One region of the Isoptericola sp. NPDC057653 genome, then DNA from elsewhere that is predicted to be linked to it. Evidence: predicted binding sites of a transcription regulator. Region 1 holds the regulator's gene; each other region holds the start of a gene.
What was found. The regulator HspR, encoded in region 1, represses chaperone genes until heat shock. The targets are predictions, from matches to a motif close to AAGTTGAGTCNNNNNGACTCAACTT.

Region 1 (9,657 bases):
GACGGGCACCCACGCGGCGCCCGGGTTCGAGACGGCGACGACGTCGCCCGCGGACGCCGTGAGCTCGGCGCCGTACGGCAGCACCGTGGTCGGGGGCAGCGTGAGCGACTCGGGCGCGACGCCCGTGGCCCAGACCGACGCGCCGATCGCGTAGCTGCCGCCGGCGTTCGCCCGTACGGGCACCGACCCGGTGCGGGACTCGCCCGCCGCCAGCGAGCCGATCGTGCAGCGCGCGACGCGCGCGTCGGCCCCGGTGGGCGTGCAGGCGAGCGCGTCCGAGGCGATCGTGCCGACCGCCGACGCCCCGACCGACGCCGTCGGCAGGGCCAGGTCGACCCCGGCGGGCAGCGCGACCTCGATGACGGTCTCGTCGGCGGTCGCCGCCCCGGTGTTGGTGACGGTGAGCACCAGGGGCTGCGACGTGCGCGGCTGCAGCGGGGTGCCCGCCGCGGAGACCGTGAGGTCCGCGACCGGCGTGAGGAGCAGGGAGGGGCCGAGCAGGTTGACGGGGCTCGTCGGGTCGGCGGTGGGGTCGCCGCCGGTCGCGTCGTCGCCGCCGGGCACCACCGCGACGTCCGTGGTGTCCCCGGGCGGCGCCCACGGCTGGCCCTGGATGGTCATGGGGGCGGGCTGGCCGGTGGTCGGCGGCTCGTGGCCGGTGCCGAGGGCGTTGAGCACGGTGACGACGCCGACGGTCGCGACCGCGACGGCGCTCGCCGCGGCGGCCACGCTCGCCGTGCCCATGACGGCGCCGGCGGCGGCCGCCGTTCCCGCCGTCGCGGCGGTGGCCGCCGAGCCCGTCGCGACCCCCGCCGTCGCGGCCCCCGCCAGGGACGCGCCGCCGGCCGCGCTCGTCGCGGCGCCCGTCGTGGCGGCCGCGGTCGTGCCCGCCGCGGCCCCCGAGGAGATCCCGGCCCCGCCGACCCCCGCCGCCCCGACCGTCGTCCCCGTGGCGCTGCCCACGACCGTCCCGACCGACGTCGCGACCGACGTCGCGCCGCCGGCCGCCGCGCCGCTGCCGACCGCGCCGCCCATCGCCCCGACGGCGCCGCCGATCGCGCCGCCGATCGGCAGCGCTCCCACGACGGCCAGACCGGCGAGACCCACGATCAGGGGGGCGATGACGGAGCGCATGCCGTGCGCGATGTCGCCGAGCTCGAGCACGAGCGCGCGGCACTCGCCGCACGACTCCAGGTGGGCGTCGACCTTCGCGACCTCGCGCCGCGCGAGCCCGCCGCGCACGTACGCGCCGAGCAGCGGGTTCACCGTGCGGCACCCGTCCGTCGGCGCGTGCGTGAGGTGCTCCTGCAGGTAGCCGACCCGCAGCCCCTCGCGCGCGCGGTAGGCGAGCGCGGAGACGCCGTTGGGGGTCAGGCCGAGGATCGGCGCCACCTCGGCCGGCGTGCGCCCCTCGATCTCCGTGTACCAGAGCACGGCCTGCCAGCGCTCCGGCAACGCCTGATAGGCGTTCTTCACGACGGAGCGCTCGAAGCCCTCGAGCGTGGGGACGTCGGTGGAGTCGGCCAGGCCGAGCGCGGCCTCGAACGTGCCGTCGTCGGCGGTGGGGCGGGTGCGACGCACGCCCCGCGCCAGGTCGCCGGCGAGGCGCCGCACGACCGTCAGCAGGTAGGCCCGGAACGTGGCGTCGGGGCCGCCCCCGTGCTGCAGCACGTCGAGCACGCGGTGGAACGCCTCGGAGACCAGGTCGTCCGCGTCGGCGGCGGAGCGGACGTACTGCCGGGCGACCGCGCGGGCCGCGGGCACGTGCCGCACGTACAGGGCTCCGAACGCCTCGAGGTCGCCTCCGCGCACGTCGAGGATCAGCTCGGCATCGCTCCGCGCCGAGTCGTCAGACCCCACGTAGACGTCCGTCATCGCCGACCTCGCTCTGGCCTCGTCGCGCGATGGATGCCTCGCGCAGACTCCCGTACTTTACGTGCGTTCAGGCAGGGCTGGGCGGGTGAACTTCCTCAAGAAAGCCGCAGGAAAGCCGCATGTTTCCGTGCCTCGGGCAGCGGCGAGAGCCTACCCGGTATGCCAACCCGGTGAAATTGCCGCACAACTGCGTCATGATGGCTGGTCATGGGGGTCCCTTCATCATGAACCGGTCCACGAGCGGGCCCACGGACGCGCCCGAGCATCCTTCGGACGTCCTCGACCGCTGGCGAGCGACGAGCCTCGCCGAGGTGTGGCTGCGCCCCGACGACTGGTACCACCCCGCGGTCGACGCGCTCGTCGAGGCGTTCGACGAGCGCCGCTCCCCGCACGCCGCCGCCCACCGCCTGGGCTCCGCGCGGGGCCGCGCGGGCGTCGGGCTGGGCGAGACGCTGGACGACGTCGAGTGCCTGTACCGCTCCGCCCACGCCGACCCCGACCCGGACGCGATCCGCGCGGTCGCCGTCGGCTGGGTGCGCGGCCGGGACACCGAGCCGGCGCTGAGCGGCGTCCGCGACCCCGGCACCGGGCTGCCCACGCGCGAGTACCTCGCGGAGCGGCTGCGGGAGACGTACGGCGCCGCCGTGGGCGCGGAGGACGGCGTGTCCGTCACGCACTGCCTCGTCGTCGTCGACGTCGCCGTCGACGGCCTCGCCCCGTGGGACCGGGCCGCGCGCTCCGCGACCGTGGGCCGCGCGCTGGAGCAGATCTACGGGGAGGGGCACCCGATGGCGGCGCTGACCGACGGCGTCTTCGCCGTGCTGGCCCGCCGTGACACGGGTGTGCCCGACCTGGCGAAGTCCACCCGCAGCGTCGTGGAGCGCAACGCCGCGCTCATGGGGCTCGGGGACGCGCTGCGGCGCCCCACCCGCGTGTGGGTGGAGCAGCTGCCCAGCACGCACGCGGCGGCCGCGCAGCTGCTGGCCCAGCTCGCCCGCTGACCGGCCCGCCGGCCGGCCGGCCCCGGACACGGGGCGAGCCCGCCAGGACCGGGTCCGGCGGGCTCGACGCGAGAGCGGTCAGGTCTGCGCGTAGGTGAGGCAGTCGGCGTGGTTCACGTCGTCCTGGCCGGGCCCGACACGGATGGCCGCGGCCGCGCACTCGAGCTCGTGGTTGTGCACGCAGTCTCCGCGCTGGCACGCCCCCACGTGGGCGACGACCTTCTCCAGCCCGCCCTTGGCGCTCAGCGGGATGAACGTGGCGCACGACGCGTCACCGGTGTGGCCGGCGATCGTGACCGCGCCGGCGTGACAGCCGTGGTCGTGGTTGTAGCCGCAGCCGTCGACGGTGCACTCGGTCACCTCGGGCATCTCCATCAGAGTGCTCATCGTGCGCTCCCTTGCCGATCGTCGTCGGCTCTCGCCGCCTTCGGCCAGGATATGACTATCGCACGGAATTGCACAGTGAATGCCGCACCGAATTCACTAAGGAATGCCTTACCCATTGCCTCGCGAATTAGCGAAGAATTGCGTTGCGGAAATACGCTCAGCTGCGACGGGGCATGGGGCGCCAGAGCACCAGCGCCCCCTCCTCGGCCTCCAGCTCCGACCGCTCGGCGCGGCGGACCCGCTGGCCACGCCGCACCACGACGACGTCGCCCGAGGACCCGGCGGTGAACACCCGGCCCCCGGGCTGCATCGCCAGCGCGGCCAGCCGCGCCTCGAGCTGGGCCACGTGCTCCTGCAGGTCGAGGATGCGCCGGATGCCGGCGAGGTTGATCCCCTCGACCTGCGCGAGACGCTGGACCTCCAGCAGGCGGGACACGTCGCGCTGCGAGTAGCGACGGCCGCGGCCCGCGGTGCGCCGGGGCGTCACCAGGCCGAGCCGGTCGTACTGGCGCAAGGTCTGGGGGTGCATCCCCGCGAGCCGGGCCGCCTGCGACACGGTCAGCACCGGGGCGTCCTCGGTGACCATCGCTACCTCCCTCGCTCGGTGCACGTCGCCACGTACCGGCCCGCGACGCGCGGCGGGCGTCACTCCACCGCGCGCTGCACTCGTCACTCCGCCGCGCGTTGCGCGAGCCCGGCCCGGACGTCCTCGTGGTCGCTCTCGGCGGCGAACGCCTCGAGCGCCTCCTTCGCCTTGCGGCTGAGCTTCTGCGGCACCGCCACCTGGACGGTGACCAGCAGGTCGCCCTGCGTCTTCGTGGTCCGCACGCCGCGGCCCTTGACCCGCAGCACGCGGCCCGACGGCGTGCCCGCCGGGACCTTGAGCCGCACGGTGCCGCCGTCGAGCGTCGGCACCTCGAGGGTCGTGCCCAGCGCGGCCTCCGCGAACGTCACGGGGACGGACATGCGCAGGTTGGCGCCGTCGAGCGTGAAGACGGGGTGCGGGGAGACGTGCACGGTGACCACGAGGTCGCCCGCGTCGCCGCCGCCCGCGCCCGGCCGGCCCTTGCCGCGGATGCGCAGCTTGCGCCCGTCGTTCACGCCCGCCGGGATCTTGGTCTTGACCTTGCGGCCGTCCACCGTGAACTCCACGGTGGCGCCCTCCACGGCCGTGCGGAACGGCAGCGTGGTCTCGGCCGCGACGTCGGCGCCCTTCTGCGGCGCGGTGAACCCGGCACGCTGCCGGCCGCCGCCGCCGCGGAAGCCGCCCTGGCCGCCGAGCATCGAGCTGAGGATGTCCTCGAAGCCGCCGCCCCCGCCCTGCGAGTACTGCGTGTAGCGGGCGTTCGGGGCGCCCTGGCCGCCGAACATCGAGCCGAAGACGTCCTCGAAGCCGTTGCCGCCGCCACCGGGGCCCGCGGCGAACCGCGCGCCGCCGCCGGCCATCGCCCGGACGGCGTCGTACTGCTGGCGCTGCTCGGTGTCCGAGAGCACCGCGTACGCCTCGCCGATCTCCTTGAACTTGGCCTCCGCCGACGCGTCCCCCGGGTTCTGGTCCGGGTGGTACTGGCGGGCCAGCTTGCGGTACGCCTTCTTGATGGCCGCGTCGTCCGCGTCCTTGGGGACGCCGAGAGCGGAGTAGAAGTCCTTCTCGATCCAGTCCTGACCTGTCACGACGCCCCCTTCCTGGTCATGCTCGTGATCTCATCATCCTCGTCGAACGGGCCCGGGCGGGGCACGCCGGTCTCGGCACGCCCCACCCGGACCTCGGCATCTCTCAGAACCTCGGTGTCACTCGGGCCCGACGACGCCCACGCGGGCGGCGCGGACCACCTTGTCGCCGATCCGGTAGCCGGGCTCCACCACCAGGCTGACGGTGGCTGCGGCGACGTCCGGGTCGACGTTGTGCATGAGCGCCTCGTGCACCGTCGGGTCGAACTCCTCCCCGACCGCGCCGAACCGCTCGATGCCGAACTTCGCCAGCGACGCGTCGAGCTTCTCCGCGATGGCCGCCATGGGCCCGGTGAGCTCGGCGTGCTGCTTGGCGCGCTCGATGTCGTCGAGCACCGGCAGCAGCGCGCTGAGCACGTCCTGCGTGCCCTGGGTGCGCGCCGCCTCCTGGTCGCGCAGCGACCGGTTGCGGTAGTTCGTGAACGACGCCCGCTCGCGCTGCAGCGCGTCCAGGTGCTGGGCCGCCTCGGCCTTGGCCTGGAGGACCTCGGCGCTCTCGGCGGCCTCGCCCTCGGGCTCGAAGTCGAGCGCCGCGAGCGGGTCGTCCGACGCGCCGGCCTGGTCGGCCGGCTCGGCCGGACGGGCCTCGCCCGACGTCGGGTCGACCTTCCGCTTGTCGGTGAAGCTGAACGGGGTCTCCCCCGAGCCCTCGGAGTTCTCCGGGGGCTCGGGGACCGACCGCTGGTTCTCGCCCGTCACTTCTTGTCGTCCTCGTCGTCGACGATCTCGGCGTCGACCACGTCCTCGTCGGGAGCGGAGGTCGCGCCCGCGGCCGCGGCCGCGTCGTCCTCGGCGGCCTGGGTGCTGCCCGCCGCCTGCTCCTGCTCGGCCGTGGCGTAGAGCGCCTGGCCGATCTTCTGCGAGGACGCGCCGAGCTTCTCGTACGCGGCCTTCACGGCGTCGGCGTCCTCGCCCTCCAGGGCGGTCTTGACGCCGGCGACGTCCGCCTCGACCTCGGTCACGACCTCGGCGGGGAGCTTGTCGCGGTTGTCCGCGATCTGCTTCTCCATCGAGTACGCGAACGCCTCGGCCTGGTTGCGGGTCTCGGCCTCCTCGCGGCGCTTCTTGTCCTCGGCCGCGTGCTCCTCGGCGTCCTTCACCATGCGGTCGATGTCCTCCTTGGGGAGGGCCGACCCGCCGGTGATCTTCATCGACTGCTCGGTGCCCGTGCCACGGTCCTTGGCGGACACGTGCACGATGCCGTTCGCGTCGATGTCGAAGGTGACCTCGATCTGCGGGACGCCGCGGGGCGCCGGGGCGATGCCGGTGAGCTCGAACGTGCCCAGCGGCTTGTTGTCGCGGGTGAACTCGCGCTCGCCCTGGAAGACCTGGATCGCGACGGACGGCTGGTTGTCCTCCGCCGTCGAGAAGATCTCGCTGCGCTTGGTCGGGATGGCCGTGTTGCGCTCGATGAGCTTGGTCATCACGCCACCCTTGGTCTCGATGCCGAGGGACAGCGGGGTGACGTCGATGAGCAGCACGTCCTTGCGCTCGCCGCCGATGACGCCGGCCTGCAGGGCCGCGCCCACGGCGACGACCTCGTCCGGGTTGACGCCCTTGTTGGGCTCGCGCCCGCCGGTGAGCTCCTTGACGACCTCGGTCACGGCCGGCATGCGGGTGGAACCACCCACGAGCACGACGTGGTCGATGTCGGACACCGAGATGCCGGCGTCGCGGATCACCGCGTGGAACGGCGCCTTGGTGCGGTCGATGAGGTCCTGCGTCATCTGCTGGAACTGCGCGCGCGTGAGCTTCTCGTCCAGGTGGACGGGGCCGTTCTCGCTCATCGACAGGTACTGCATCGAGATGGTGGTGCTCGTCGCGGAGGAGAGCTCCTTCTTGGCCTGCTCGGCCGCCTCGCGCAGACGCTGCAGGGCGATCTTGTCCTTGGACAGGTCGACGCCCGCGCTGTTCTTCACCTGCTTGATGAGGTGGTCCACGACGCGCTGGTCCCAGTCGTCGCCGCCGAGGCGGTTGTCGCCGGACGTGGCGCGCACCTGGATGGTGGAGAAGTCGTCCTCGTCCTTGCCGACCTCGAGGAGCGAGACGTCGAACGTGCCGCCGCCCAGGTCGAAGACCAGGATGAGCTCGTCCTCCTTGCCCTTCTCCAGGCCGTAGGCGAGGGCCGCCGCGGTGGGCTCGTTGACGATGCGCGTCACGTTGAGGCCCGCGATCTGGCCGGCGTCCTTGGTCGCCTGGCGCTCGGCGTCGTTGAAGTACGCCGGGACGGTGATGACCGCGTCGGTGACGGGCTCGCCCAGGTACTCCTCGGCGTCGCGCTTGAGCTTGCCGAGCACGCGCGCGGAGATCTCCTGCGCGGTGTACTTCTTGTCGTCGATCTCGACCGACCAGTCGGTGCCCATGTGGCGCTTGACCGACGAGATGGTGCGGTCGACGTTGGTGACCGCCTGACGCTTGGCCACCTCACCGACGAGGACCTCGCCGGTCTTGGAGAACGCGACGACGGACGGCGTCGTGCGCGACCCCTCCGCGTTCGCGATGACGGTGGGCTCGCCGCCCTCCAGGACGGCGACCACCGAGTTGGTGGTACCGAGGTCGATACCGACTGCTCGAGCCATGTGTGCTGCCTCCATGCGTACGTCCGGGTGCCCGTGCACCCGAGGTTGAGTCAACTGCACTCAACGTAAATCTCGGCGTCCCGGTCTCGCAAACCGCGAGCGCCAAAGTTGAGTCTGTATGGCTCAACCTTGCCCGGGGCGCCGATATTCCCGCAGGTGGCCCCCGCTGTTCGCCGTGAGCGAACAGCGGGGGATGCTCAGATCAGCTCGACGCCGTCGGCCTGCGGCCCCCGGTCGCTCTGGCGCACCTTGAAGCGGACCCGGTCGCCCTCCTCCAGGAACTCGGCGCCCCGCACGACCGACACGTGCACGAACAGGTCCTCGCCCCCGGCGTCGGGGGTGATGAAGCCGAAGCCGCGGTCCGCGTCGTAGCGCGCGACGGTGCCCTCGCCCCCGCGCACCGGCCCGGACGCCGGGCGACCCGAGCGACCGCGGTCCGAGCGGCCCCGGTCGCCCGCCCCGCGCGCGCCCCCGGCGCCGCGCACGAGCTGCACGTGGCGGGCGGTCGGCCCCTTGTCACCCTCGACGACCTCGAACGTCACGCGCGCCCCCTCGGCGAGCTCCACGCCATGTCCGAGCGCGCTGACGTGGACGAAGACGTCGCCGCCGCCCGCGTCGGGGACGACGAACCCGAAGCCCTTGGTGTCGTCGTACCAGGACACGGTGCCGTCCGCGCCGTCGGACGCCGGCCGTGCGGCCTCCGCCGCGAGCGGCAGCAGGTGGTCCGCCTGCGGCCCCTTCTCCCCCTCGACGACGAGGAACGCCACCCGCTGCCCCTCCGAGACCACGCCGCCCCCGACGATGGCCGAGCTGTGCAGGAAGATCTCGTGGCGACCGTCGTCGGGCGTGACGAAGCCGTACCCCTTGGCCGGCTCGTACCAGGCCACGGTGCCGAGCACGCCCAGGGGCGCGTCGGCGGGCCGGTCGCCCGTGACACGGACGCGGCGCGCCTGCGGGCCACGGTCGCCCTCGCCCACCTCGAACTCGACGGCCTGACCCTCGCGGAGCAGCTTCGGCCCGTCCTCGCCGACGATCTCGGACGCGTGCACGAACAGGTCCTCCGCCTCGTTCCCGAGGTCGATGAAGCCGAACCCTCGGTCGGCGTCGAACCATCGGACAGTTCCCTGGGGCACTTCAGACTCCTCGTCTTCGCAGATATTGCTGTCTCCAGTGTCCCTGACAGATCAGCAGACGGGTCCGACGAGTCCTGCCGGGCCCCGTCCCCGTCCCGGACCCGCGGAATCGGGGCGACGACCGGCCTCGCGCTGGGGAACACTCGCCCCATGACTCAGCGCACCGACACGCCGCCCACGTGGGACGAACGCACCCAGCTGGCCACGTACCTCGACTACGCCCGCGACACCGCGCGCGCCAAGTGCGAGGGAGCGTCCCCCGACGACGCCCGCAGGGCCCCGCTCCCGGGCTCGCCCCTGATGACGCTGAGCGGGCTGATCAGTCACCTGCGGTGGGTGGAGCACCACTGGTTCCAGGTGATGTTCCTGGGCGACGAGCCCGAGGGTCCGCTCACCCTGGCCACGGACGACGACCCCGACCCCGAGATGCGGCTCGCCGTCGACGTCCCGCTGCCCGAGCTGCTCGCCGAGTACGAGGAGCAGAGCGCCCGCTACCGCCGGCTGGTCGCCGAGACCGACCTCGACGCTCCGGCCGCGCGCCCCCTCGGCGACGGCCGCCACGCCGACCTCCGCTGGGTGCTGCTCCACCTCATCGAGGAGACGTCCCGCCACAACGGCCACCTCGACGTCGTGCGGGAGCTCGTCGACGGGAAGACCGGGGTCTAGACGTCCGCGTCGACGGAACGGCCGCACTCACAGGAACCCCATAGCCTCGCGATAATCCCGTCCCAGCCACGCTCCCTAGCGTCCCGATCACTCGCCGCCTGCCGGGCGGCAACGATCCAGGGAGTCGAGGGTGTTGCTGCAACGCTCGCGGTCGTCCGTGCCCGCACCGCCGCCGGGGCCGAGCCCCGCCGACCCGCCCGACCGCCCCCGCCGGCCCCGCAGGCGCCGGCGCGCGATCCTCGTCGGGGCCGTGGCGGTCGTGGTCGTCGCCGCCCTGGTCGTGTG
Region 2 (9,657 bases), on a different contig from region 1:
GAGCGTCGTGCCGACGACGCGGCCCGTGGTCGGCGCCGAGAACCACTCGACGTAGTTGCCGAGCCCGACGAAGCGGGCCGACGGGGACCCGAGGTTCCACTGCAGCGTCGAGAGGTAGAGGCTCTGCAGCAACGGGCGGTAGACGAAGACGAGGATGAGGAGGACGTTGGGGCCCGCCAGCAGCAGCGCCCACAGCAGGGCGGTCCGGCGGCGGCGGGCACCGAGGCGGCTGCGGGTGCGGGGGACGGGCGGTCGACCGGCGGGTGGGGTGCCCGCCCGGGCCGACGGGGCGTCCGGGAGGCCGGACGGCCGTGGGGTCACGACGGTGGTCACAGCCGCGACTCTAGGAACCGCTCCGTCCGAAATGTCCGGGTGGTCGGGGGTGCCCGTGAAGCGTTCGGGCAAGGTTCATCGCGGCGGTCCCCGCAGGTCACCGGCGCCTCGTGACGGTCACACGGACGTCAGCCGGGCGTCGTCGTCGGGACCTCCGCGCGAGGGTAGGCCCGGGTGCGCTCGGACGTGCCCATCCCCCACCGCACCGCGCGGGTGGCGACGGAGCCCGCCGGCCCGCCGAGGGTGCGGCGGAACCAGGAGCCGACGCTCAGCTCGTCGCGCGCCCAGCCCGGCAGGGTCGCGACCGCGCCCGCCGCCAGCAGCGCGTACGGCGGCCGGGCCGCGAGGGGCAGCGGAGGCTCGTCCAGCAGGAACCGCACCGTGTCCAGCGCGGCCGGCGACGCCTCCAGCTCCGGCCGGTACGCCTCGATCGTCGCGCGCAGGTCGGCCACCGTCTCCGGCACGACGACGGCGCCCAGCGCCCGCGCGACCCGCGCCGCCTGCGCCACGTACTCGTCCGCCTCGTCGTCGGTGAGCGGCCGCTCCCCGAACCGCTGGTGCGCGGTGAGGAAGGAGTCCGCCTCCGCCGCGTGCACCCAGGTCAGCAGGTGCGGGTCGCCCGCGCGGTACGGGCGGCCGTCCGGCGCCTTCCCCCGCACCCGGTCGTGCACCGACCGCACCCGGTCCACCATCGCCTGCGCGTCGTCGGCGGTACCGAACGTCGTCGTCGCGAGGAACGTCGCCGTCCGCTCCAGCCGCCCCCACGGGTCCCCGCGGTAGCCCGAGTGCCCCGCCACGCCCGCCATCGCCAGCGGGTGCAGCGACTGCAGCAGCAGCGCCCGCAGCCCGCCCACGAACATCGACGCGTCGGCGTGCACCCGCCCGATCGGACTGTCCGGCGGGAACCACCGCGGCCCCGGCGCCAGGTGGATCCGGTCGCGCGACGCGTACGCGTCGTCGCCCGCGACCTTCTGGAACAGCACGTCCCCCAGCCGCAGCCGCAGCCGCTCCACCGGGTTCGTCACCGTGGTCATCCCGCCAGTATCGCGCTGCTCCGGGAGGCACCGCTTGATCCGGCATCATCGCCCGTCGGACTGTTGTCGCGGCAAGCCGTTCGGCCACCTCGTCCGTGAACAGCAGCACCAGCATTCCGGTGCGGGCGAACGGGGTGAAACACGCACCCACCTGGAGAGTTGACGAAGCGAACTCTTGCCACGGCGTCGTCACGATGGTGAGCTCCAGGCGTGGAGTCGATGGTCGAGGCGCAACTGCGGAAGCAGATCATGGAGTGGGTGGGCGAGCGCGCCGAGGCCAACGGCGGCTTCCTGCGACGCGAGGAGCTCCTGCGCGACTTCCAGGTCGACGGCGAGAGATTGGCCGTCATCGACTATTCGCGCGGCATCCGCAACCCGGCGTCGTTCAGTTCGACGCTGTCGATTGTCAGCGCCGCGGACGGGCCCTACGACGACACCGAGTCCGACGACGGCCTGCTGCACTACGCCTACCGCAAGGGCGACCCGTGGTCCGGCGACAACTCCAAGCTGCGCCGCGCGATGGAGACCGGTATGCCGTTGATCCTCTTCCGCAAGGAGATGCCGAACATCTACACGCCGGTCTTCCCGGTGTACGTGGTGGACGACGAGCCACAGAACCGGCAGTTCCTCATCGCGCTCGACGAGTCGTTCACTTTCCTACGGGACCCGCGCCACCTCACTCAGCCGCAGCGCGAGTACGCCCTCCGCCTTGCGAAGCAACGCCTCCACCAGCCGGCGTTCCGCACTCGTGTGCTCGTCGCGTACGACACCCGGTGCACGATCTGCGAGCTCAAGCACGGCGCCCTGCTCGACGCGGCCCACATCGTCCCGGACGGGCACGAGCTCGGCGCCCCGACGGTGACCAACGGCCTCGCCCTCTGCAAGATCCACCACGCCGCATACGACCAGAACATGCTCGGCGTAACGCCAGACCACGAGGTGCGCATCGCTTTTCAACTGCTCGAGGAGATCGACGGTCCCATGCTGAAGCACGGGCTACAGGAGATGCACGGGCGCCAACTGTCATTGCCGCGCCGCCGCCCCGACCGCCCCGACCGCGACCACCTCGCGTGGCGCTACGAGCTCTTCTGCGCCGCCGGGGAGTCGACGAGGGTGTCGAGGTAACGCACGATCCGGACGACCGCGTCGCGCCCGGCGCGGTTGGCGCCGACGGTGGACGCGGACGGCCCGTAGCCGATGAGGTGCACGCGCGGCTCGCCGTCCACCTGCGTGCCGTCCATGCGGATGCCGCCGCCGGCGGTGCGCAGGTGCAGCGGGCGCAGGTGGTCGAGGGCGGCGCGGAAGCCGGTGTTCCAGAAGATGACGTCGACGGGGAGCAGGTCGCCGTCGGGCAGGACGACCCCGTCGGGCGCGACGCGCGTGAACATGGGGCGGCGCCGGAGCACCCCGCGCTCCTCGGCGGCGAGGAGCACCGGCGACTTGATGAGGCCGGTGACCGAGACGACGCTCAGGGGCGGCAGCCCCTCGCGCACGCGGTCGGCGACCATCGCCACGGCGCGCGCGCCGTCGCCGGAGTCGAAGGAGTCGCGCCACACCGGCTCGCGCCGCGTGAACCAGAAGGTCTGCGCGACGTGCGAGACCTCCTCCAGCAGCTGGACGGCGGAGATCCCGCCGCCGACGACGGCGACGCGCTGCCCGGCGAAGTCCTCCGCGCGGACGTAGTCGGCGGTGTGCAGCTGGCGTCCGCGGAACGTCTCCTGCCCCGGGTAGGCGGGCCAGAACGGCTTGGACCACGTGCCCGTCGCGTTCACGAGCGCCCGCGCGACGACGGTGCCGGTCCGGCCCTCACCTTCCCAGCGGACCAGCAGGCTGCCGTCACGTGCCTCCTCGACGCGGCGCACGCGCACCGGCCGCACGACGGGCAGGGCGAGCTCGCGCTCGTAGTCGCCGAAGTAGGCGGGCAGCACGTCGACGCTCGCCGCCTCCGGCTCGACGTCGGGCTGCTCGATGCCGGGCAGGTCGTGGATGCCGTTCACCGTGCTCATCCGCAGCGACCGCCACCGGTGCCGCCACGCCCCGCCGGGCCCGTCCTCGGCGTCGAGCACCAGGAACGTGCGCGCCCCGGCCGTCGCACCGTCGGCGGGCACGAACCCGCGCCGCCGCAGGTGGTACGCGGCGGACAGGCCCGCCTGGCCCGCGCCGACCACGACGACGTCGGCGGCCTGCGGCACTGCCTCGGTCGTCGTCATGCCTGGCGCAACGCCGCGGGGGGCGGCGGGCTTCCGGGGCGGGGATGTGGCGTCGGGCACCCGCCGGGTCGGTGTCCCCGCAGAGGACTAGCGTCGCGACCCATGACCTACGCGAACGTCGGCACGCTCGGCACGGCCCCCGGGAGGCGCGACGAGCTGGTCGCGCACCTCACGCAGCGCAGCGCGGAGCTCGCGGACGCGGGCTGCCTGCTCTACGAGGTCGGGGTGCGCGACGACCAGCCGGACACCGTGTTCGTGGCCGAGCTGTGGACGTCGGCCGAGGCGCACCGCGCGTCGCTGCAGCTCCCGCAGGTGCAGGCGTCCATCGCGGCGGCGCGGCCGCTGCTGTCCGGCGAGTTCGGCGGCTTCGGGTTCACCGTCGTCGGCTCGCCGCTGCGGGCCTGACATGGGGCGCACGGCCGTCGTCGTCGGCGGCGGGATCGGGGGGCTCGCGTCGGGCGTCGCCCTGGCACGTCGCGGGTGGGACGTGACGGTCGTGGAGCGCGCGACGTCGCTCGACCCCGTGGGCGCCGGCATCGCCGTCGCGCCCAACGCCGTGCGGGCGCTGGACGCCCTCGGCGTCGGGCACGCGACCCGCGACCTGGCCGCCCTGCAGGGCGAGGTGGGCCTGCGCCGCCCGGACGGGCGGTGGCTGCTGCGCAGCCAGGCCGAGGACTCGGCGTCGCTGTTCGGCGACCGCACCCTGCTGCTGCACCGCGCGCAGCTCGTGGGGCTGCTCGCGGACGCCCTCCCGGCCGGGTCGCTGCGGCTCGGGACGAGCGCCGTCGTCACCGACCCGGGCACGACGTCGCGGCCTGCGCGGGTCGCCCTGTCCGGCCCCTCCGGAGCGGCGGACCTCGACGCCGACCTCGTCGTCGCGGCGGACGGCATCGGCTCCGCGACGCGGACGCGCTGGTGGGCGAGCGCGCCCGCGCCCGTGCCCGGCGGCTCGACGGCGTGGCGGTTCGTCGCGCCGCCCGTGCCTGGCCTCGTGGGCTCGGAGACGTGGGGCCGCGGGATCGTCGTGGGCGTCGCGCCGCTCGCCGACGGCCGTGTCTACTCCTATGTGTCCGTGGCGGACGCCGCCGGCATCCCCGCCGACCTCGGCGAGCTGCGGGCACGCCTCGCCGACTGGCACGACCCGATCCCCGCGCTCCTCGCGTCCGTCGACGACGGCGCCGTGCTGCGGCACGAGCTGCGCCGCCTCCCCGACGCCCCGGCCTCGCTGGCGGCGGGCCGGGTGGCGCTCGTCGGCGACGCCGCGCACGCCATGCTGCCGAACATCGGGCAGGGCGGGTGCCAGGCCCTCGAGGACGCCGTCGTGCTCGGTGTGCGCGTGGGGCCGGAGGACGACGTCGCCGCGGCGCTGCAGCGCTGGTCGGCCGAGCGGCGGCCCCGGGTCCGGCAGGTGATGCGGATGTCGGCGCGCGTCGCCGGGCCCACCCTGTGGACGTCGACGGCGGCCGTCGCCGCCCGGGACGCGGGGATGCGCGCCCTCGGCCGCTGGACGGCGACGCTCGGTGCCCGCGCCCTGCAGCCCGTCCTGAGCTGGCACCCGCCCGAGCCGTAGCCTCGGCGGGCCGGCGCGACCTGCGACGACACGGTTGTCCACAGACACCGGGGCAACCATCTGGCGCTTTGCCCTACAGTGACCGCGACGTCACCGCCGACAGGGAGAGCCCGCCATGACCCGCACCCGGGCCATCCTCGCCGCCACCTCCATCGCCGCGGCCGCCGTGCTCCTCGTCGCCGGCTGCGACGGCGACGAGGCCGCCAAGCCCTCTCCCGAGCCCACCGCGACCAGCGCCGGCCCCGAGTCGTCACCCTCCCCGTCGCCCACCGCCACCGTCGCCGCGCCCGAACGCCCCCAGGCCCTCGACGACGACGGCCCCGCCGGCGCCGAAGCCGCCGCCGTCTACTTCCTCGAGCTCGACGACTACATCATGAAGACGGGCGACACCGCCGAGTGGGAAGCGATGTCGCAAAAGAGCTGCGAGTACTGCGCGAACCGCCTGGACCAGGCGAACGAAATTGCCGAGCGTGGTGACGTCTTTTCGGGCGGAGAAGCAGAGGTTCGCGTGACCCACACGTACGCGCAAGACCAGGCAACAGGGCTGTGGCCGCTAGATGTGACCGTGAGCGAGGCGCCGACAACCATCACTGACTCGAATGGCAAGCAATTGTTCGAGCAGGGCGCCACTCGGAGCGAGTCACGCGTCGAAGTGTCGCAGAAGAATGGGCGCTGGGTGATCGTAAACGTCGCTGAGAAGCCTGGCTCATGAGGGCGCGCGTCGCCCTACTCTTCCTCCTTGCGACATCTCCAGTACTTTCCATCTTCACAACAGAGGTGGCCCAGGCAGGCGGCGCTGACGATCCCACGTACTCATCTAGAAGTGATGACCGTTCGAAGAACGTGGGGGTTGAAGCGGAGGAAGCCCCATCGACGCAGGGCAACGGCGGTCTCAAGCCTTCGGGTGACCGCAAGCCCAAGGACAAGTACGTCCGCGCGGACGAGGTGACGTGCCTCCAGCTGAACGACACGAACTATCTGTCCGACATCGCGAGAGCGCCGGGCGCGTGCGACAACGGCGAGGTCGGCTTCATGACCGATCCGGACTGCGACGACCTGTGGCTGGCGGCGCTGTGGGTGCAGCGGGCCCGGGCCGGCGGTGAGTACGACGCGCCGGAGCAGGTCGCGGACGGCCAGTGCGTCACGCCGGCGGACATCGCCGCGGAGGCGCGTCGCGAGTTCCGGTCGATGAAGATCCCCACGCCGGAGGCGACGCTGCAGGGCAACCCGCCGATGGTGGTGAACGTGCACTACCCCGCGTACACGAGCGCGGCGCCGCGGGACCGCGAGGTCGAGCTGCTGACGGTGCCGGTGGTCATCCGGGCGGAGCCGACGGAGTTCGCGTGGGACTTCGACGACCCGTTCTCGGCGGGCGGCGGCACCCTCGTCACGACGGACCCCGGCCGGGCCTGGCGCTCCGGCGACCCGCTGCCGGACGATTCCTGGGCCGGGCACACGTACAGCCGGCTCGGCACGCCCGGCACCGACGCGGGGACGGCGGAGGACGAGCACGGGAACGCCTACCGCACGGGAGTCGGCGTCTCGCTCACCACCACCTGGCAGGGCCGCTTCCGCGTGCAGGGCGCGAGCACCTGGACCGACATCCCGGGCACCATCTCCACCACCAGCACCACGCCGGCCGCCACGGTCACCGAGGCCCGCACCCGCCTGGTGTGCGACGACCTCGCCGACACCTCCACCTGCTGACCCGACGCCGCAGCGCCACCGCCCTGCCGGCGTCGTACCCGGCGAACGTTCCGCCGACGCGACGGCACGCCTCGTCCGCCGTCGGCGAACCCGGAAATTGAGTCGGGCGCGCTCAAGTTGAACCGGTCAGCAGCAACTCACCTGGAGGAGGACAGCATGACCACCACCCTGACCCGCACCCCGTTCGCCGACGCGTGGCTCCGCGACCTGTGGACCCCGCGCCTCGCCACCGAGGGGCCCGTGCCCGCGGCCGACGTGTACCGCGACGGGGAGGACCTCGTCGCCCGCCTCGACCTGCCGGGCATCGACCCGGCCGAGGACGTCACCGTCGAGGTCGAGGGGCGCAAGCTCGTCGTGCGCGGCGAGCGCAAGGACCAGCGCTCGGAGGAGTCCGAGGGCCGCCGCATCTCGGAGGTCCGGTTCGGCGCGTTCCGACGCGTCGTGACCCTGCCGAAGGCCGTGGACGGCGACGCCGTCCGCGCGTCCTACGACGCGGGCGTCCTGACGGTCACCGTCGCCGGCGTCTTCGCCGGCACGACGCCGCAGCGCGTCGAGGTCACCACCGCCTGATCCCCGTCAGGCGCACCCCCGACGGCGCCCGGTCGCACCCGCGACCGGGCGCCGTCGTCGTTCCGCGGAGCTGCGCTCAGAACACGCCCACCAGGTCGGCGACCATGACGAGGACGATCAGCAGCGCGAAGCCGCCGCCGGCGATCGCGGCGACGAGGGCGAACCGGTCGCTGCCGGAGCGCCGCGGCCGCAGGCCGGCCTCCTTCGCGGTCGACGTGAGGAGGGCACGCACGGGCGACGGCGAGAACGCGTAGTTCACGACCCCTTCGACCCCGCCGTGGTCGCTGAAGCCCACGACGATGCGCCGCGTCCAGCTCCACCGGGTGCCGGTGAACACCTCGGTCCGCAGGGCGGCGCCGAGGTGGGGCACCGGCCCGTCCATGCCGCCGGACCACTGCACCTCCCGCGTGGTCTCGGTGATCGTGTACGTGCCGGCAGCGGCGTCCACGCGCAGCGCGAGCTCGTACGTCTCCCGCAGCCCGTGCCGGGACAGCACGCCCCACCAGCGGGCGTCGGCGAGGTCGATCCGCACGGTGAGGGAGTCGTCGGTGACGTCGACGACGCGGTACGGCGTCTCGGCGAGCCGTGGCTCGAGCAGCGCGGCGAGGTGGGCGGCGGTAGGCACGCGCGCACAGTACGGCACCGCCGCCTGCCGCCCTGTCACACCTCCGCCCCTCGTCTCGTCGTCACCGTGAGCAACGATCATCGAGCAACCGACCGAGGAGACGAGATGTCGCACAGGACCCAGATCGTGGTGGTGGGCGGCGGGTACGCCGGCGTGACGGCGGCCAACCGCCTGACGAAGCGCGACGACGTGACGGTGACGCTGGTCAACGACCGCCCCCAGTTCGTGGAGCGGATCCGGCTGCACCAGCGGGCGGCGGGCACGCACGCCGCGGTCGCGGACTACACGAGCGTGCTGGCGGAGGGGGTGCGGCTGGAGGTCGCCACCGTCGACCGGATCGACGCCCCCGCACGCCGCCTGGTGCTGGCCGACGGCGGCACGCTCGCCTACGACTGGCTGGTGTACGCGGCGGGCAGCGGCAGCGCGGCGCCGTCCGTGCCCGGCGCGGCGGAGCACGCGTTCGCGCTGGCGAGCCTGGAGGAGGCCGACCGGCTGGTCCCGGCCCTCGCGGCCGCCGGTCCCGCGGCCCGGGTGACGGTGGTCGGCGCGGGCCCGTCCGGCATCGAGACCGCGTCGGAGCTGGCCGAGCAGGGCCGCGCGGTGACGCTGGTCTGCGGCGACCTGCTCGGGCCGTACCTGCACCCGCGGGGCCGGCGCGCGGTCGAGGAGCAGCTCGTGCGGCTCGGCGTCACGATCCTCCAGGGCCCGCGCGCCACGGTCACGGCGGTGACGCGCGACGCCGTGCAGCTCGCCGACGGCCGCGACGTGCCGAGCGACGTCACCGTCTGGACCGTCGGGTTCCGGGCGGCGGGCCTCGCGGCCCGCAGCGGGCTGACCACGGACGACGCCGGCCGCCTGCGCACGGACGAGACGCTGACCAGCCTGGACGACGAGCGCATCGTGGCCGCGGGCGACGCCGCCGCACCGTCGGACCTGCCGTTCCGGATGAGCTGCCAGGCCGCCGGCCAGCTCGGCGGAGGCGCCGGGAACACGCTGCTCGCCCGCCTCGCCGGCACGGAGCCGGCGCCGGTCACGGTCGGCTTCGTCGGCCAGTGCCTCAGCCTGGGGCGGGGCGCGGGGCTGTTCCAGTTCGCCCGGCGCGACGACGTCCCCGTCCGCGTCTTCCTCGGCGGCCGGCTCGGCGCGCGGGCGGGCGCGTGGCTCAAGGAGCTCGTCTGCCGGAGCACCGTCCAGGGCCTCACCTGGGAGGCGCGCCGACCGGGCATCATGCGCTACCCGTCGTTCGTCGGTGACCCGCGACGCCGGGACGTGCTCGCCGCCCGGGCCGCGGCCGCCGGGGCACGGGCCGACGTCGCCGAGCCCGCGCGACCGGCCGACGTCCCGGTCGCCTAGACCGAGGCGCCCGGACCGGAGACGCCGGAGGGCCGCACCGGGAGGATCCCGGTGCGGCCCTTGCCGTGCGCGAGGCGTCAGCCGATCCGGCGCCGGTAGACCGAGACGGCGACGCCGTACGCGATCAGCAGGATCCCGACGAGCCAGCCCAGCGCGACCCAGATGTCCGTGCCGACGGGCTGCTCGGCGAACAGCGCCCGGATCGTGTCGACGATCGACGTCACCGGCTGGTGCTCGGCGAACCAGGCGACCGGG
Region 3 (9,657 bases), on a different contig from region 1:
GTCGGACGGTCCGGGCGTGGACGGGACGTGGCGCACCAGCACCGCCTCCGCGCCGCCGGGCAGGGGCAGGGTGCGTGCCTGGAACTCCGGGCCGAGGACGTCCTCGCGCCAGGACGCCGCGGGGCCCGGCGCGGCCGGGGCGTCAGGCACCGGGCGTCGGGCCGGTCGGGCGCTCCGGCCCCGGCGTCGCACCAGGGTCGTCGGGGCCGGGCTCGTCGGGGCCGGGCTCGTCGGGGCCGGGCTCGTCGGACGACGGCGGGGTGGGGCCGGGCTCGGCGGCGCCGTGCTCCTGCCGGTAGGCGTCCTCCTCGCCGGGGCGGCCGGGCTCCAGCGGCTCGGCGACCGGGCCGGTCGAGGGCCCGGGCGGGGGCGTGGGCTCGGGCGCGGCCTCCGGCTCGAGCGGCTCCGCCACGGGGCCGGTCGCGGGCGGCGCGCCGAAGACCTGCTCCTCCGGCGTCGGGCCGGCGGCGGGCACGGCCCCGGGCGCCGCCTGCGCGGCGAACGCGGCGTCGCCGGACGCGGTGCCGGTGACGGCGGCGGGACGGCGGTTGTTCCGTACGACGAACCACACGACGAGACCGATGACGACCAGCCCGATGACGAGCCCGACGACCCACCACGGGAACCCGCCGGCCCCGGCGTCGGCGGCGCCCACCGCGTGGATCGTGGTGGTCTCGCCGATCTTCGGGGTCCAGGTGACGGTGGTGCCGTCCACGGTGCCGGTGGCGTCGCTGACCGCGCCGGGGAAGGTGATGGCGAGGCGCACGTCGAAGGCGTCCTGCACCTTCTGCGGCAGCGACTTGAGCTGGTCGGCGCCCTGGGCGAGGTCGAGGGTGCCGTCGACCACGTAGTTGTCGCCGTCGCGCGTGATGGTCAGGTCCTCTCCGCCGGTGCCGGAGATGTCGCTGATCGGGGCGTCGGTGAACGTGTACTTGGTGCCGGTGTACTCGTCGTCGGAGTACGGCTCCTGCGTGGCGCCCTTCGGCGCGTCCTGCCCCAGCTCGCCGCCGGCCTGCTTCCACAGGTCGCCGGGCGACATCCCCATCGTCTCGGCGAGGCTGTTCGAGACGGCCATGATCATCGTCCCGGAGACGGTGTCGTCCTCCGACAGCGTCATGTCCAGGTCGACCTTCATGCACCCGGAGAGGGCGAGGATCCCGACGGCGGCGAGCATGGCCGCGATCGCGGTGCGGAGGCGGCGCACGGGGCCGCGGGCTGGAGTGGTCACCGGCCCAGCATCCCGCAGCGTCGGGACGTGAGCCACCGGGCATGCCGGGCGGCTTGCGATCAAAGTTGAGCGGAATAGACTCAACTTTGGCGGCGTTCCCTCGACAGACGAATTCCCGTGTCATCCCGGAGGTCCCATGGACATCAAGCTCACGACCATGTCGCAGCAGGCGCTCGGCGACGCCGTCCAGTCGGCGGCCGCCGCGGGCAACCCCCAGCTCGAGCCGGTGCACCTGCTGCAGTCGCTGCTCCAGCAGACGGGCGGCGTCGCCGTCGGGCTGCTCGACGCCGTCGGCGCGGGCGCCCAGCAGATCGGGCAGCGCGCCCGCGCCGCCCTCGTCGCCCTGCCCCAGGTGAGCGGCAGCGCCGTCGCGCAGCCCTCGCCGTCGCGCGCCATGAGCGCCGTGCTGGAGAACGCGGCCAAGGAGGCCGAGGCCCTCGGCGACGAGTACGTCTCGACCGAGCACCTGCTCATCGCCCTGGCGGCCGGGCAGTCCGCCGCCGCCCAGGCGCTGACCGAGGCGGGCGCCACCGCCGACGCGCTGCGCGCCGCGCTGCCCGCGGTCCGCGGCTCCTCGCGCGTCACCAGCCCCAACCCCGAGGGCACGTACAAGGCGCTCGAGCAGTACGGCAGCGACCTCACGCAGCAGGCCCGCGACGGCAGGCTCGACCCCGTCATCGGTCGGGACGCGGAGATCCGCCGCGTCGTGCAGGTGCTGAGCCGCCGCACCAAGAACAACCCCGTGCTGATCGGCGAGCCCGGCGTCGGCAAGACCGCCGTCGTCGAGGGCCTGGCCCAGCGCATCGTCGCGGGCGACGTCCCGACGTCCCTGCAGGGCAAGCGCCTCGTCGCGCTCGACCTGGCCGGGATGGTCGCGGGCGCCAAGTACCGCGGCGAGTTCGAGGAGCGGCTCAAGGCCGTGCTCGAGGAGATCACCGCGTCCGACGGCGAGGTCATCACCTTCATCGACGAGCTGCACACCGTGGTCGGCGCGGGCGCCGGCGGCGAGGGCGCCATGGACGCGGGCAACATGCTCAAGCCCATGCTCGCCCGCGGCGAGCTGCGCCTGGTGGGCGCCACGACCCTCGACGAGTACCGCGAGCACATCGAGAAGGACCCGGCCCTCGAGCGCCGGTTCCAGCAGGTGTTCGTCGGCGAGCCGTCCGTGGAGGACACGGTCGCCATCCTGCGCGGGCTCAAGGAGCGGTACGAGGCGCACCACAAGGTGACGATCGCGGACTCCGCGCTCGTCGCCGCTGCCGCGCTGTCCGACCGGTACATCACCGGCCGCCAGCTCCCCGACAAGGCGATCGACCTCGTCGACGAGGCGGCGTCGCGGCTGCGCATGGAGATGGACTCCTCGCCTGTCGAGATCGACGAGCTGCAGCGCGCCGTCACGCGCCTCGAGATGGAGGAGGTCGTGCTCAAGGAGTCCGACGACGCCGCGTCGAAGGACCGCCTGGAGCGGCTGCGCGCCGACCTCGCCGACACGCGCGAGCGGCTCGCCGCCCTCACCGCCCGGTGGGAGTCGGAGAAGGCCGGCCACAACCGGGTCGGCGACCTGCGTGCCCGCATCGACGAGCTGCGCACCGAGTCCGACCGGCTGCAGCGCGAGGGCGACCTCGAGTCCGCCGCCCGCCTGCTGTACGGGGAGATCCCGCAGGTCGAGCGCGAGCTCGCGGAGGCCGAGCGGGTCGAGGCGTCGCAGGAGGCGGACGAGACCGTGGCGCACGAGGCGCCGATGATCGCCGACAAGGTGGGTTCGGACGAGATCGCCGAGGTGGTCTCCGCCTGGACGGGCATCCCCGCCGGGCGGCTGCTGCAGGGCGAGTCGGAGAAGCTCCTGCACATGGAGGACGTCCTCGGCGAGCGGCTCATCGGGCAGACGGCCGCCGTGCGTGCCGTGTCCGACGCCGTGCGGCGCTCGCGGGCGGGGGTGGCCGACCCCGACCGGCCCACCGGGTCGTTCCTCTTCCTCGGCCCCACCGGCGTCGGCAAGACGGAGCTGGCCAAGTCGCTGGCGGACTTCCTCTTCGACGACGAGCGCGCCATGGTGCGCATCGACATGTCCGAGTACTCGGAGAAGCACTCCGTGTCCCGGCTCGTCGGCGCCCCTCCGGGGTACGTCGGCTACGAGGAGGGCGGCCAGCTCACCGAGGCCGTGCGCCGGCGCCCCTACTCCGTCGTGCTGCTGGACGAGGTGGAGAAGGCGCACCCCGAGGTCTTCGACATCCTGCTGCAGGTGCTCGACGACGGCCGCCTCACCGACGGCCAGGGGCGGACGGTGGACTTCCGCAACGTCATCCTCGTGCTGACGTCGAACCTGGGGTCGCAGTTCCTCGTGGACCCGGCCCTCGACGACGACGCTCGCCGCGAGGCCGTGATGGCCGCCGTGCGCGCGTCGTTCAAGCCGGAGTTCCTCAACCGGCTCGACGACGTGGTGGTCTTCGAGGCGCTGACCGTCGAGGAGCTCGGCGAGATCGTCGACCTGCAGGTCGCGGCGTTCGCGCAGCGGCTGGCCGACCGGCGCATCACGGTGGACGTCACGCCCGCCGCGCGCGAGTGGCTCGCCCTCGAGGGGTTCGACCCGGCGTACGGGGCTCGCCCGCTGCGCCGCCTGGTGCAGCGCGAGATCGGCGACCGGCTCGCCAAGGAGCTCCTGTCCGGGGCGGTCACCGACGGCGGCGCCGTCGTCGTCGACCTCGACCCCGACGGCGCGGGGCTGGTCGTGACGCCGCAGACCGCCTGAGCGGGGACGACGAAGCGCGGCCCACGAGACCGAGGTCTCGTGGGCCGCGCTTCGCGTGTCCGCCGGGTCAGATGCGGATGAACCGCGGGCTGTCCTGCCAGATGTGGCGCTTCACGACGCCGACGCCCGGACGGGCGGCCTCGACCTGCTGGCCGTTGCCGACGTAGATCGAGACGTGGCCGGGGGTCCAGATGATGTCGCCGGGGCGGGCGTTCTTGCGCGAGACGACCTTGCCGGCCGCCTTCTGCGCGGACGAGGACCGCGGCAGCGACTTGCCCACGGCCTTCTTGTAGACGTAGCTGGTGAGGCCGGAGCAGTCGAACGAGCTCGGGCCGCTGGCGCCGTACGCGTAGCGGTCGCCGACCTGGGCCTTCGCGACCTTGACGAGCTTCTGCCGCGCCGTGAGCGGCTTCGTCGCCGTGACACGGACGGTCTTCGTCGACTTGTCCGCCAGCGCCGCGCGGGCCGGGTGCACGACGACGCGCACCGTGTTGGTGCCGACGCGGTAGCGCCACAGGCCGGGGGTGAAGGTGAACTTGCCGTGGACGAGTCGGGCGCTGTACTGGCGCTTGCCGTTCATGATCAGCGTGGCCGATCCGGCGATCCTGCTGCCGTTCTTGCTGGCCGTGACCGTGTAGCGGGCCTTCGTGGCGCCGGGCTTCTTCGCGACGGAGTGCCGGGACACGGAGTACGTCGTGCTCGGCGTCGCCGTGGCGGCGGAGGCGTGGGGGGCCTGCTGGGTCTGGGCGACGAGGACGCCGCCGGTGAGGGCGGCGGTGAGGCCGAGGGCGATGAGTGCGCGGCGCGGCCGGGAGGCCGTCACGGCGACGGTGCCGGGGCGCGCAGGATCGAGGGACGTAGGCATGGGTCGTGACCTCCAGCCTGCGAGATGAGCTGTCGGGTGAGGCCGAGATCGTTGGCCCGCCACCATCGGGTGGCTGAACCCCAAGGCCGGGGGCGTCCGGAGCGTGGCGCGTCCGGGCGGCCGGCCGGAAGTGGGTCTCCCGCTGCTGCCGTGAGTTTCGTGGTCACCGTGACGCCGGCAGCACTCGGCTGCGTCCCGGTCGGCCGACACCTGGAGAAGGTGCGGTCGAGGGACGCTAACCCGACGGACGCCGGGTGGTCACGTTCCGATAACGGAGCCTGGGCGTCTTCCGGGCAACCGTTGTCCGGCGTCCGCGCAGGACGAGTCGGGGCATCCCGGCCCGAACCGGGCGGCACGACGTGATACGGAATGTGATCAAGGTCACAGTAGGAGTCGAAGGTGTGCCGGTCAGCCCCGCAGCCGCCGCTTCGCGGCCGCGTACTCCTCGCCGGTCAGGGCTCCCGAGGCGTGCGGGCGACGGGGTCGGACGGCAGGGGCACGGGTCGATCCTCCCGGATCAGGACAGCAGGTCGTGCGCGCCGGGCTCGTCGGTCACCGCGAGGCACAGGCCCGTGCGGTCGCCGCGCGACCAGCCCTCCTCCGAGGGCGTCAGCACCACGAACCGCACGCCGTCGACCTCGCGCCCCGCGGAGCCGAGCTGCTCCGGGCCGCACACCGTGGACGCACGCTGCACCAGGGCGTCGCCGCCCGGCCAGACCGCGCCGGGGTCGGAGTCCGTGCGCCCGACCACCTGGGCCACGTGCGCGTCGTCGCACGGCACCGCCGTGACCCGGCCGACGTCGCCGGCGGGCAGGCCGCGCAGGCACGTGCCGAGCACGAGCTGCACCGCGTTCGCCTCGACCGGCTCCGGCACCGCGGCCGGCAGGGGCTCCCACGCCCGGTCGCGTGCCGTGGTGACGGCGATCCCGGTCACGCCGCCCGCGACGGCGAGCACCGCCACCGCCGCCCCGGCCCACAGGAGCCGGCGCCGGGCGCGGGCCGACACCGTCCGGCGCGGGGACGTCGTGCCGGGCGCGCCACCGGCCGACGCGGGTCCGTGCTGCGCCAGGTCCGGCAGATGCAGGTCCGTCAGGCCCTCCGCGGGCAGCGTGCCGGGCGGCGTGGGTGCCGCGAAGACCGGCTCCTCCGGCGTCGCGGCGGGCGTCGCCCCGGGGGGCGGCCCCGACGGTGCGGCGGTCGGCTCGCGGTGCGGTCCGCTGGACGGGTCGGTGGTCACGGCGTGCTCCGTCCTGCTCAGGCGGGGTCGGCGAGGTCGAGGATCACCGGGACGTGGTCGCTGGCGCCCTTGCCCTTGCGCTCGTCGCGGTCGATGACGACGCCGGTGACGCGCTCGGCGACGGCGGGGGAGGCGTACGCGAAGTCGATCCGCAGGCCCTTGTTCCGCGGGAACGCGAGCTGCTGGTAGTCCCAGTACGTGTAGGTGTGCTCGGCGGGCAGGTGCTCGCGCGTCACCTCCGTGTAGCCGGCGGCGGCGAACGCGGCGAACGCCTCCCGCTCCGCGGGGGTGACGTGGGTGTGCCCCGCGAACGCGGCCGGGTCGTACACGTCGGTGTCGAGGGGGATGACGTTCCAGTCGCCCACCAGCGCCACCTGGGCGCGCGGGTCGGCGTCGAGCCAGCCGGCCGACGTGTCCCGCAGCGCCCCCAGCCAGGCCAGCTTGTAGGCGTAGTGCGGGTCGTCGATCGCCCGGCCGTGCGGCACGTACAGCGACCACACCCGCACGCCGCCGCAGGTGGCGCCCAGGGCGCGCGCCTCCACGGGCGGGGGCACGTCGAGCAGGGTGGCCGGCGCCTCTCCGGGGGCCTCTCCGGGCGCCTCCCCGGGGGCGTCGTCGGCCGGCGCCGGGGCGGCGGCCTTGGCGAAGCCCGGCTGGCCCGGGAAGGACGTCTCGACGTCCGCGATCCCGACCCGCGACGCGATCGCGACCCCGTTCCACGCCGAGTGCCCGACGTGCGCGACCTCGTACCCCGCGGCCTCGAACGCGCCCACGGGGAACTGCTCGTCGCGGCACTTGGTCTCCTGGATCGCGAGCACGTCCGTCTGCGAGCGCTCGAGGAACGCGATCACGCGGTCGACACGGGCACGGGCGGAGTTGACGTTCCAGGTGGCGAGGCGCACGGGCGCCAGGCTACCGGCGGTCGCCGCGCCGGGGCGGCCCGCCCGGCGTCGGGCTCGTCACTCCCTCGCGGCGGCCCTCGTGCGGCCGGCGGGGGGCCTCACGTCGCGTCCGGGTCGGGCGTCCGGGGGGCGGCCGCCGCCGCCCTAGGCTGGGGCGGCCATGAACCGTCGTCGCCCGCCCCGTCCTGCGCCGATGCGCGTCCTCTTCGTCCCGGGGCTGGGGGACCGGCTGGGCTGGCTCGTCCGCCTGCAGCGCGAGGCCCTGCGGTCGTGGCGCCCGCTGGGGGTGCGGACGGCGGTGTTCCGCGTGCGGTGGTCGGCGGACGTGCCCTTCGACGACCGCGTCGAGGCGCTGGTGCACCTCGTCGACCGGTACGCCGACCGCGGCGAGCGGGTGGTGCTGCTCGGGGCGTCGGCGGGCGCGGGGGCGGTGCTCGCCGCGTACGAGCAGCGGCGCGACCTGGCCGCCGTCGTCCTCGTCGCGGGCAAGTTCTGGCGCCCGGATCACCTGCCGGAGGCGGTCCTCGACCACAACGACGTCTTCGACGAGGCGCTGCACGCCGTCCCGCGCGCGCTGGAGCGGCTGGGACCGCACGAGCGCCGTCGCATCCTGTCGCTCCGCTCGGCGCACGACGGCGTCATCCCCGACCACGACCCGGTGCTGCCGGGGGCGGTCAACGAGGAGATGCGCGTGGTCGGGCACGTCAGCGCGATCGGGTTCGCGCTCCTGTTCCGGGCCCGCCGCATCGTGCGGTTCGTGCGCGAGGTGGCACCGGGCCACGGGGCACCGGTGCGGACGCTCTAGGCTGCCCCCATGGGTACCGCGCTCGTCACCGGCGCCACAGCCGGCCTCGGCCTGGAGTTCGTCTGGCAGCTCGCCACCGCGCGACACGACGTCGTCGTCGTCGCGCGCGACGTCGACCGCCTCGAGGAGGTCGCCACGCAGGTGCGCGCCGCCGCGGGCGTGCGGGTGGAGGTGCTGCCCGCCGACCTCTCCGTCCCCGAGGACCTGGACCGCGTCGCCGAGCGCCTCGCCGTGACCGGCGACGAGGAGGGCGACGACCGGCGACCGGTGGGCCTGCTCGTCAACAACGCCGGGTTCGCGACCGCGCAGCGGTTCGTCGGGGGCGACCTCGACGTCGAGCTGCGGGCCCTGGACGTGATGGTGCACGCGGTGCTGGTGCTCTCCCACGCCGCGACCGGGCAGATGACGGCCCGCGGGCGGGGCGCCATCCTCAACGTGGCGTCCGTCGCCGCGCTCACCGCCGGCGGCACGTACGCCGCCGCGAAGGCGTTCGTGCGGACGTTCACCGAGGGCCTCGCGGTCGAGCTCAAGGGCACGGGCGTCACCGCCACCGCCCTGTGCCCCGGGTTCGTGCGCACGGAGTTCCACGACCGCGCCGGCATCGACATGTCGACGGTCCCCGAGGCGGGCTGGCTGGACGCGCCGCGCGTCGTCGCCGACGCGCTCGCGGACGTCCGCCGCGGTGTCGTCATCTCCACCCCGTCCGTCCGGTACAAGACGGCCTCCGCCCTGCTGCGCCTCGCGCCGCGGTCCGCCGTCCGCGCCGTCGGCAAGTACCGCTGACGCGCCGTCGTCCCGGCGGGGCCCGCCCCGTACCCTGGTCCCCGTGACGACCTCCGACGCTTCCTTCGGCCCCACGCCCCGCGAGCAGCTGCGCGACCTCATCACCGAGCTCGCCGTCGTGCACGGCAAGGTGACGCTGTCCTCCGGCAAGGAGGCCGACTACTACGTCGACCTGCGCCGCATCACCCTGCACCACCGGGCCGCCCCGCTGGTGGGCCACGTGCTGCTCGACCACCTCGAGGAGGTCGGCCTCGGCACGGCGGAGGTCGACGCCGTCGGCGGCCTGACGCTCGGGGCGGACCCGATCGCGGACGCGCTGCTGCATGCCGCCGCGTCGCGCGGGCAGGACCTCGACGCGTTCGTGGTCCGCAAGGCGGCCAAGGCGCACGGCATGCAGCGGCAGATCGAGGGCCCCGAGGTCGCGGGCCGCAAGGTCGTGGTCCTGGAGGACACGACGACGACCGGCGGGTCGCCCATCACCGCCATCGAGGCGCTGCGTGCCGCGGGCGCCGAGGTGCTGGGCTGCGCCACGATCGTGGACCGCGCCACCGGCGCCGGCGAGAAGATCGAGGCGCTCGGCGTGCCCTACCACTACCTCTTCGACCTGGCGGACCTCGGCCTTGCCTGAGGGTCTCGCCTGAGCCTGCTCAGCGTCGCCGACGGCCGAGCAGGAAGCCCCCGCCCAGGCCGGTCAGCAGCGCGCCCAGCCCGAACAGCACCCACATCCCCATGAGCCGCGAGGACCCCGGGACGAACACGGTGTCAGACAGCGGGGCGTACGCGAACCAGCCGAACGACGCGTAGCCGACGGGGCGGGTCAGCACCCAGAGGATCATGCCGGCGCCGATCGCCATCGAGGCCACCGCGATCCACGTGCCGCGTCGTCCCCGAGAGTCCCCGGGGGGCAAGGGGGCGTCGTCAGACACGGCCGATGAGGTCCGCGACCGAGTCCACGACGTGCGACGGGCGGAACGGGTAGGTGTCGATCTCGTCGGGGGTGGTGGACCCCGTCATGACGAGGAACGTCTCCAGGCCGGCCTCGATACCCGCGACGACGTCGGTGTCCATGCGGTCGCCGATCATCGCCG

Region 2: a site for HspR is predicted at 6,949-6,973, ahead of ACFU9A_RS03460 (Hsp20/alpha crystallin family protein). Genes of this name have one in related genera too.
Region 3: a site for HspR is predicted at 1,291-1,315, ahead of clpB (ATP-dependent chaperone ClpB). Genes of this name have one in related genera too.

Annotation. Positions count from the first base shown of each region.
Region 1 is NZ_JBHVHP010000003.1:439,505-449,161, forward strand. Features, by position in the region: gene ACFU9A_RS19075 (sigma-70 family RNA polymerase sigma factor) at 1-1,875, opposite strand, end outside; gene ACFU9A_RS19080 (hypothetical protein) at 2,100-2,876, shown strand; gene ACFU9A_RS19085 (DUF1540 domain-containing protein) at 2,955-3,263, opposite strand; gene ACFU9A_RS19090 (heat shock protein transcriptional repressor HspR) at 3,421-3,849, opposite strand; gene ACFU9A_RS19095 (DnaJ C-terminal domain-containing protein) at 3,933-4,937, opposite strand; gene grpE (nucleotide exchange factor GrpE) at 5,055-5,693, opposite strand; gene dnaK (molecular chaperone DnaK) at 5,690-7,573, opposite strand; gene ACFU9A_RS19110 (cold-shock protein) at 7,771-8,706, opposite strand; gene ACFU9A_RS19115 (DinB family protein) at 8,857-9,372, shown strand; gene ACFU9A_RS19120 (efflux RND transporter periplasmic adaptor subunit) at 9,503-9,657, shown strand, end outside.
Region 2 is NZ_JBHVHP010000001.1:764,375-774,031, reverse strand. Features, by position in the region: gene ACFU9A_RS03500 (carbohydrate ABC transporter permease) at 1-333, opposite strand, end outside; gene ACFU9A_RS03495 (oxygenase MpaB family protein) at 462-1,367, opposite strand; gene ACFU9A_RS03490 (HNH endonuclease) at 1,587-2,492, shown strand; gene ACFU9A_RS03485 (FAD-dependent oxidoreductase) at 2,444-3,577, opposite strand; gene ACFU9A_RS03480 (putative quinol monooxygenase) at 3,680-3,982, shown strand; gene ACFU9A_RS03475 (FAD-dependent oxidoreductase) at 3,984-5,147, shown strand; gene ACFU9A_RS03470 (DUF6318 family protein) at 5,263-5,859, shown strand; gene ACFU9A_RS03465 (hypothetical protein) at 6,180-6,854, shown strand; gene ACFU9A_RS03460 (Hsp20/alpha crystallin family protein) at 7,011-7,424, shown strand; gene ACFU9A_RS03455 (hypothetical protein) at 7,501-8,049, opposite strand; gene ACFU9A_RS03450 (NAD(P)/FAD-dependent oxidoreductase) at 8,155-9,402, shown strand; gene ACFU9A_RS03445 (ABC transporter permease) at 9,480-9,657, opposite strand, start outside.
Region 3 is NZ_JBHVHP010000001.1:1,033,809-1,043,465, forward strand. Features, by position in the region: gene ACFU9A_RS04680 (alpha/beta hydrolase) at 1-150, opposite strand, end outside; gene ACFU9A_RS04685 (LppM family (lipo)protein) at 143-1,228, opposite strand; gene clpB (ATP-dependent chaperone ClpB) at 1,365-3,977, shown strand; gene ACFU9A_RS04695 (C40 family peptidase) at 4,045-4,842, opposite strand; gene ACFU9A_RS04700 (septum formation family protein) at 5,360-6,079, opposite strand; gene ACFU9A_RS04705 (exodeoxyribonuclease III) at 6,097-6,981, opposite strand; gene ACFU9A_RS04710 (hypothetical protein) at 7,175-7,786, shown strand; gene ACFU9A_RS04715 (SDR family NAD(P)-dependent oxidoreductase) at 7,796-8,569, shown strand; gene pyrE (orotate phosphoribosyltransferase) at 8,613-9,197, shown strand; gene ACFU9A_RS04725 (hypothetical protein) at 9,217-9,423, opposite strand; gene ACFU9A_RS04730 (HAD-IIA family hydrolase) at 9,488-9,657, opposite strand, start outside.